2 linked regions of the Paludisphaera rhizosphaerae genome follow. The protein of the gene in region 2 interacts with the protein of the main gene of each other region in a pairwise test. Links are inferred from orthologs where the notes say so. Each region holds a gene or a part of one and is shown on either strand. Other genes may lie near its edges. The genes, in order: nusG and rho.

What was found.
Region 1: the proteins of rho (region 2) and nusG interact in binary tests that used the Escherichia coli proteins (3 or more experiments, as listed by UniProt). The link is inferred for Paludisphaera rhizosphaerae from one-to-one orthologs.

Annotation. Positions count from the first base shown.
Region 1 is NZ_JAALCR010000008.1:98,609-101,721, reverse strand. Bases 5-2,801 are described here. They hold nusG (transcription termination/antitermination protein NusG), read right to left. Parts: upstream 1,886-2,801; coding sequence 1,124-1,885; downstream 5-1,123. Other genes in these bases: rpmG (50S ribosomal protein L33), read right to left, coding at 2,787-2,801; secE (preprotein translocase subunit SecE), read right to left, coding at 1,982-2,506; rplK (50S ribosomal protein L11), read right to left, coding at 604-1,029; rplA (50S ribosomal protein L1), read right to left, coding at 5-385. Also shown: more of rplA, read right to left, coding at 1-4; more of rpmG, read right to left, coding at 2,802-2,939. UniProt on the Escherichia coli protein: Part of the processive rRNA transcription and antitermination complex (rrnTAC). The complex forms an RNA-chaperone ring around the RNA exit tunnel of RNA polymerase (RNAP).
Region 2 is NZ_JAALCR010000054.1:19,328-22,559, reverse strand. Bases 317-3,232 are described here. They hold rho (transcription termination factor Rho), read right to left. Parts: upstream 2,777-3,232; coding sequence 857-2,776; downstream 317-856. Other genes in these bases: coaE (dephospho-CoA kinase), read right to left, coding at 2,946-3,232; ribH (6,7-dimethyl-8-ribityllumazine synthase), read right to left, coding at 317-741. In the rest of the region: G5C50_RS31030 (hypothetical protein), read right to left, coding at 1-194; more of ribH, read right to left, coding at 271-316. UniProt on the Escherichia coli protein: Facilitates transcription termination by a mechanism that involves Rho binding to the nascent RNA, activation of Rho's RNA-dependent ATPase activity, and release of the mRNA from the DNA template.

The sequences.
Region 1 (3,113 bases), on a different replicon or contig from region 2:
GGCCCAAGGGACCGACGACGCCCATCATGTCGGGAGTCGCCAGCGCCACGTCGAAGTCCATGACGCCGGACTTGATCTGCTGAGCCAGGTCGTCGGCGCCGACGATGTCGGCCCCGGCCGCGCGGGCCTTCTCGGCGTTTTCGCCCTGGGCGAAGACGGCCACCCGGACGGCCTTGCCGATCCCGTGCGGCAGGGCCACGGACCCGCGGACGTTCTGGTCGCTCTGCCGAGGATCGATCCCCAGGTGGGTCGAGACCTCAACGGTCTGGTTGAACTTGGTGGTGTTGAACCCCTTGAGGATCTTCACCGCCTCGGCCAGCGGCAACGTGGCTTGCGCCTTGTTTTTCGCCGCCAGCGCGCGATAGCGTTTGGAGCGGTAGGCCAAGTGGACTCTCCTTTCGCCCCTTCGGGGGCTGCCGCCTTCGATGCTCGGGTCTCTGCTCCGGTCGACGGCGGGCGGTCGCGCCTGGTCTGACCGGCTTCCGTCCCGGGTTCCGGGACGGCGAAGGGAGGGGCGTCGGCCCGCTCCCCCCGTTACCGACGGTCGCCGCGAGGGGAACGCGCCCCCCGCGGCGGCCTTGACTTCTTATGATTTCTGGGGCCTCAGCCCTTGACCTCGACGCCCATGCTCCGCGCCGTGCCGGCGATCACGCGGCAGGCGTGGTCGAGGTCGCGGGCGTTCAGGTCCTGGAACTTGGTCTCGGCGATCTTGCGGACCTGCTCGGCGGTCACGGTCCCGACCTTGGTCTTGTTCGGCACCGCGGAGCCGGAGGCGATGCCGGCGGCCTGCTTCAGCAGGACGGCGGCCGGCGGGCTCTTGGTGATGAACTCGAACGTCCGGTCCGAGTAGATCGTGATCTCGACGGGGATCGTGGTCCCCCTCATGTCCTTGGTGCGTTCGTTGAACTGCATCACGAACTGGCCGATGTTCACGCCGTGCTGGCCGAGCGCGGGGCCGACCGGGGGCGCGGGGGTCGCCTGACCCCCCGGACACTGCAGCTTGACCTTCGCCGTCATCACCTTGGCCATCGCGGATTCTCGCTCCCCTTGGGGGTCTCTCGCTGTCGCTTCGCTTGTCTCGAATTCGTCTCAGTCCGGCGGACCGGCCCGCGCCCTTGAGGGCTCAGATCCGCTCCAACTGCCAGTATTCGAGGTCGACGGGGGTGGGGCGGTTGAAGATGATGAGCATCACCTTCACCAGGCCGCGGCCCTCGATGACCTCCTCGACGGTCCCCTCGAAGTTCTCGAACGGGCCGTCCTTGATCTTGACTCTGTCGCCCCGCTCGACGTCGATCCGAACGGTGGGAGACTTGGCGGTCGTCTGCTCTTCCTGCTGGTTGAGCATCTGGTTGACCTCGGTGTCGGTCATCTTCGTGGGCGTCCCATGCGCCCCGACGAAGTCCCCCACGCCCGGAGTCTCGCGGACCAGGAACCAGGTCTTCTCGTTCAGCTCCATCTGGACCATGATGTAGCCGGGGTACGTCTTGCGTTCGACGATCCGCTTCTTGTTGTTGCGGATCTCGGTGATCTTCTCGGTCGGGACGACGATCCGCGGCTTCCCCTCGGCGGTGACGCCGAAGAAACGCTCAAGGCCCTGGATCTTGACCCGCCTCTGAAGAGCCTCGGCGATCGTGTCCTCTCGCGAGCTCTGCACCTTCAGGACGTACCAGACCAGGTCCACCGGTGGGTCGGCGTCCTCGTCGACCGGCTCAGGCGCGTCCTCCGGTTCGTCGTCCGGCTCGTCAGCCTGAGGCTCGGGGGCCCGTTGCGGCTGGGCGTGCGCGACGCCGCCGTCCGGAGTTTCCTCCTCGACCTCGAAGTTCGGGGTCTCGGATTCGACCTCGTCGGGGGTCGGTTCGTCGTTCTCGTGGGTCGAGTGGCTCATGGAACGTACTACGGCGCGTCTTGGATTGAGGGAGGCGGGGAAGGTCGAGGCCCTCGGTCGCTGCGCGGGACCGGGCCTGTCCTGTCGCGGGCTGGTTCAGGAGGTCGAGCCGAAGCCGCCTCCGCCGCTGAACTGGAGGACCCCAAGCATCCGCAGCAGGAAGAGCCAGAACCAGTCGACCACGAACAGGTAGAGGGCCAGAAGGAGGACCGTGGCCAATACCACGATGGTCGAGCGGTAAAGGTCGTCCCGGCTCGTCCAGGAGACCTTGTTCATCTCGGCCTCGGTGGCGATCAGGAACTCGGCGAACTGCGGATAGTGGACGACCCGGAAGATGGCCCAGGCGAGGAGACCGGCGACAGCGCCCGGAATCGCGAAGCGGGCGGCGGCCTCAAGATCGAGGGACCGCTCGTAAATCTGCCAGACGGCCCCGGCGGCGATCATCCCCAGGCCGATCGCCGTGTAGAGGCGAGCGTGTCGGCCCTGCATCGGCTTGTAGAGGGTGGTCGAGAAGAAGTTGGCCACGAACTGGGCGAGAGCGCCGACGGATCCCCCGCCCGGCTTCCCCTTGACGGGCTTCGTCGGCTTCTGTCCCGAGACTTCGTCTTTCACTTTGCCCATGTGACCGTTCCATTCGGGAAGGAGAACCGCTGGCTCCGTCGTGAGACCGCCGCCGCTCCCCGGCGGGTGGCCTCCTCGGCGTCTCCGGGGCGGCCGTCGCGCGACTCGCGACGGCCGAAGCACGAGCGGAGGGAATCGAACCCCCAACCGCCGGTTTTGGAAACCGGTGCTCTGCCAATTGAGCTACGCTCGTGTGTGCCGGAGCTGTCGCCGAGGGACGAGACGCTCCGCCGGAGTTCATAGGACCGCCGCCCAGGGCGTTCTCGCGGTCCGCCGCGGGTCACTTCTTGCGGGATTCCTTATGCGGCGTGTGCTTCCGCTCACGGCTGCAGTACTTCTTCAGCTCCAGGCGGTTGGCCCCACGCGTCTCCTTCTGGACGCGGTAGTTCCGGTCGCCGCAGCCGGTGCATTCAAGCCAAACGTATTCACGCATCGTGATGAAACCTCGGACCCGACGGTCGGCCTCGGCCCCGCCGGACTCGTTCTAGCGAACTCTCGCGGCGTGGGGCCGGCCGGTCCAATCGAGACGGGCCGCAAACACCGCTTCTGGGATACGGATATCGGATTCTCTGGGACGTCGCGACGGCCCCCCCGATCCGAAAGCGGC
Region 2 (3,232 bases):
AGGACGATCAGCAAAACTCCAGCGCGTCGCGAACGTTCTCTCCCGGTGATGAAGAGGGACTCTGACAGCTTGATCGAGCCGACGACCAGCAAGATCTCCGGCCAGACGTGCCGACTGGCCAGCAGCAGACCGATTCCAATCAGCCACATGCCGGCAATCAGCTTCCGCGAGCGGTCGAGTTCATGATATCGCAAGGCGATCTCCCTTCCTGCGCTCGGCTGCCTCCGTGGACGGCGGAGCGCCTGGATGGTCTTCGCTCGTGAGGGAGATTTATTTCGCGTCGATCTTCGCCAGCAGATTGACCATCTCGATCGCCGCAAGAGCCGCCTCGCCCCCCTTGTTGCCGGCTTTCAAGCCCGAGCGGTTCAGCGCCTGCTCGACGGATTCGGTCGTCAGGACGCCGAAGACGACGGGGACGCCCGTCGAGAGGGACGCCTGGAGGACGCCACCGGCGGCCTGGCCGGCGACGTGGTCGTAATGACCAGTCTCGCCCCGGATCACGCAGCCAAGGCAGACGACGGCCGCGTGCTTGCCAGCCTCGGCGAGCTTCCGGGCTACCAGCGGAACCTCGAACGAGCCGGGGACCCAGTAAACGTCCAGGCGATCTTCGGCGACGCCGTGGCGGATGAAGGAGTCGCGGCAGCCCGCCAGCAGGGCCTCGGTCACCATCGAGTTGAACCGGGCGACGACAATCGCAAAGCGGCCGGCAGGAGGGGAGAAGTCGCCTTCGTAGGTCGGCATGGGCGTTCAGGGGTTGAGGACAGGGAAAGGAAAAGGAAAAGGTCCGGTCGAGCCCGATGGCGGGCTCGACCGGACCCGGTTGAGCGAGAACGAGTCCGGCCGATCGCCGCCGGGCTCAGGACAGGTTCATGCTGTTGAGGAACTCGGCGTTGCTCTTCAGCTTCTTCATGCGGCCGATCAGGAACTCCATCGCCTCGACGGGGTTCATGTCGTTCAGGACGCGGCGGAGGATCCAGGCGCGACGGAGTTCGTCGGCGTCCATGAGGAGTTCCTCGCGCCGGGTGCCGGACTTGTTGATGTCGATGGCCGGCCAGACCCGCTTGTCGACCAGGCGGCGGTCGAGGTGCAGCTCCATGTTGCCGGTCCCTTTGAACTCCTCGAAGATCACGTCGTCCATCCGGCTGCCGGTGTCGACCAGCGCGGTGGCGAGGATCGTCAGGCTGCCGGCTTCCTCGATCTTCCGAGCGGCTCCGAAGAACCGCTTCGGCTTCTGAAGGGCCGAGGCGTCGATGCCGCCGGTGAGGATCTTGCCCGAGTGCGGGGCTTCCGTGTTATAAGCGCGGGCGAGCCGCGTGATCGAGTCGAGCAGGATCACGACGTCCTTGCCGAACTCAACCATCCGCTTGGCCTTTTCGATGACCATCTCCGCGACCTGGATGTGTCGCGAGGCGGGCTCGTCGAAGGTCGAGCTGATGACTTCGGCCGTCGGTCCCTTGACCGACCGCTCCATGTCCGTCACCTCTTCCGGCCGCTCGTCGATGAGGAGGACCATGACGTAGGCTTCGGGATGGTTGGTCAGGATGCTGTTGGCGATCTTCTGGAGCAGGATCGTCTTGCCCGTCCGCGGCGGGGCCACGATCACCCCGCGCTGGCCGAAGCCGATCGGCGTGACCAGGTCGACCACCCGCATGTTGATCTCTTCATTGCTCGTCTCGAGCTTGATCCGACCTTGCGGGTGCAGCGGCGTGAGGTCGTCGAAGCCGACTTTCTCGCTGAGCTTGTCCGGGTCCTCGAAGTTGATCGCCTCGACTCGGAGCAGCGCGAAGTAGCGCTCGTTCTCCTTGGGCGGTCGGATCTGGCCCGAGACGATGGCGCCCGTCTTGAGGCCGAACCGGCGTATCTGGCTGGGAGAAACGTAGATGTCGTCGGGGCAGGGGAGGTAGTTGTAGTCCGGGCTGCGGAGAAAGCCGAAGCCGTCGGGGAGGACTTCCAGAGTCCCCTCGCCGTACATCAGGCCGTTCTGCTTGACCCGTTCCTTGAGGATCTTGAAGATCAGATCCTGCTTCTTCAGCCCCATGAAGTCGGCGATGCCTTCCGACTTCGCCGTCTTGATGAGTTGGGGCATCGTCATCTTCTGAAGCTCGGTGAGATGGATCTCGCCGCGCTTGATGTCTTCATACCGGTCGTGGATCGCCACGTCGCCGAAGACGTCCTCGTCCTCAACGTCGGGGAACTCCTCGGCGTTGGGCTCGGCGGCCGGCGGGGGCGGCGGGGTCCGATCGACTCTCGACGGCGCAGAGTAGTCGCGGTCGCGTGAGTTGAACGAGGGCTCGCGATCCGGCCGTTCGCGTTCCGGCCTTTCGCGGTCGCGATCTCGATCGCGGAAGCTCGGGATAGGCTCGGCGTCGCGGGCTTCGCGGACGCGTTCGCGGATGCTCGCGGAGGCGTCGCGGTCCCGATCACGATCTCGGCCGACCGGGATGCCCTCATGCGCGACGGGGGCCGCGGCGGCCTCGCGCTCGGCGCGGTCGCGAGCGATGCGGTCGCGGAGCGTCATGCCGGGCTCACGCTCGGAGCGTTCGGCCGCGGGCGTCTCAGAGCGATCGCGCGGGCGGTTGATCCGGATCGGCTCACGGTCGGCCGGGCCCTCCTCGCGATAGGGCTCACGCGAAGGCCGTTCGCGGAAGGACGACTCCGTGGTCGGGGGGACGGAACCGGCGCTCTCGTCCTGGGCGGGCGGGTTGCTCGACGCGGCGGGCTTGCGGATGCGAGAGCCGCCGGAGGGCTCCCGGCGGGGGCGGGTCTCGTTGGCCATGATGAACCGTTCTCCTGTACTGACTAGACGCGTGAAGCAGCCGAGCCGCGGATGCGGGAAATGGCGTGGGGCGGGGAGCGTCGACGTCGGGGGGCGTGTCCGAGGAGCATGACTGGAAATGAGCCTCTAGGAAGCGAGGTACGGTGGGTCGTTCGACGCGGTCCGTGGTTTATTGGGGAGGGACCGTCTCGACCTGGTCGATCCAGGCGATGAGCCGATCCACGCTCAATGTCAGTTTCGCCAGATCGTCGTCATTGACGAGGACGCGGTCGGCGCGGGCTTTCTTACGTTCGACGGGCCACTGGGCGGCCTCGCGGGCGTCCAACTCCTCGGCCGACCAACCCCGCGAGCGACGGACGCGATCCAGCCGGACTTCCTTCGGCGCGTCGACGAAGACGACGAGGTCGCAGGCATGGTCCCAGCCCGATTCCAGCAGGATCGCAGCGTCCAGGACGA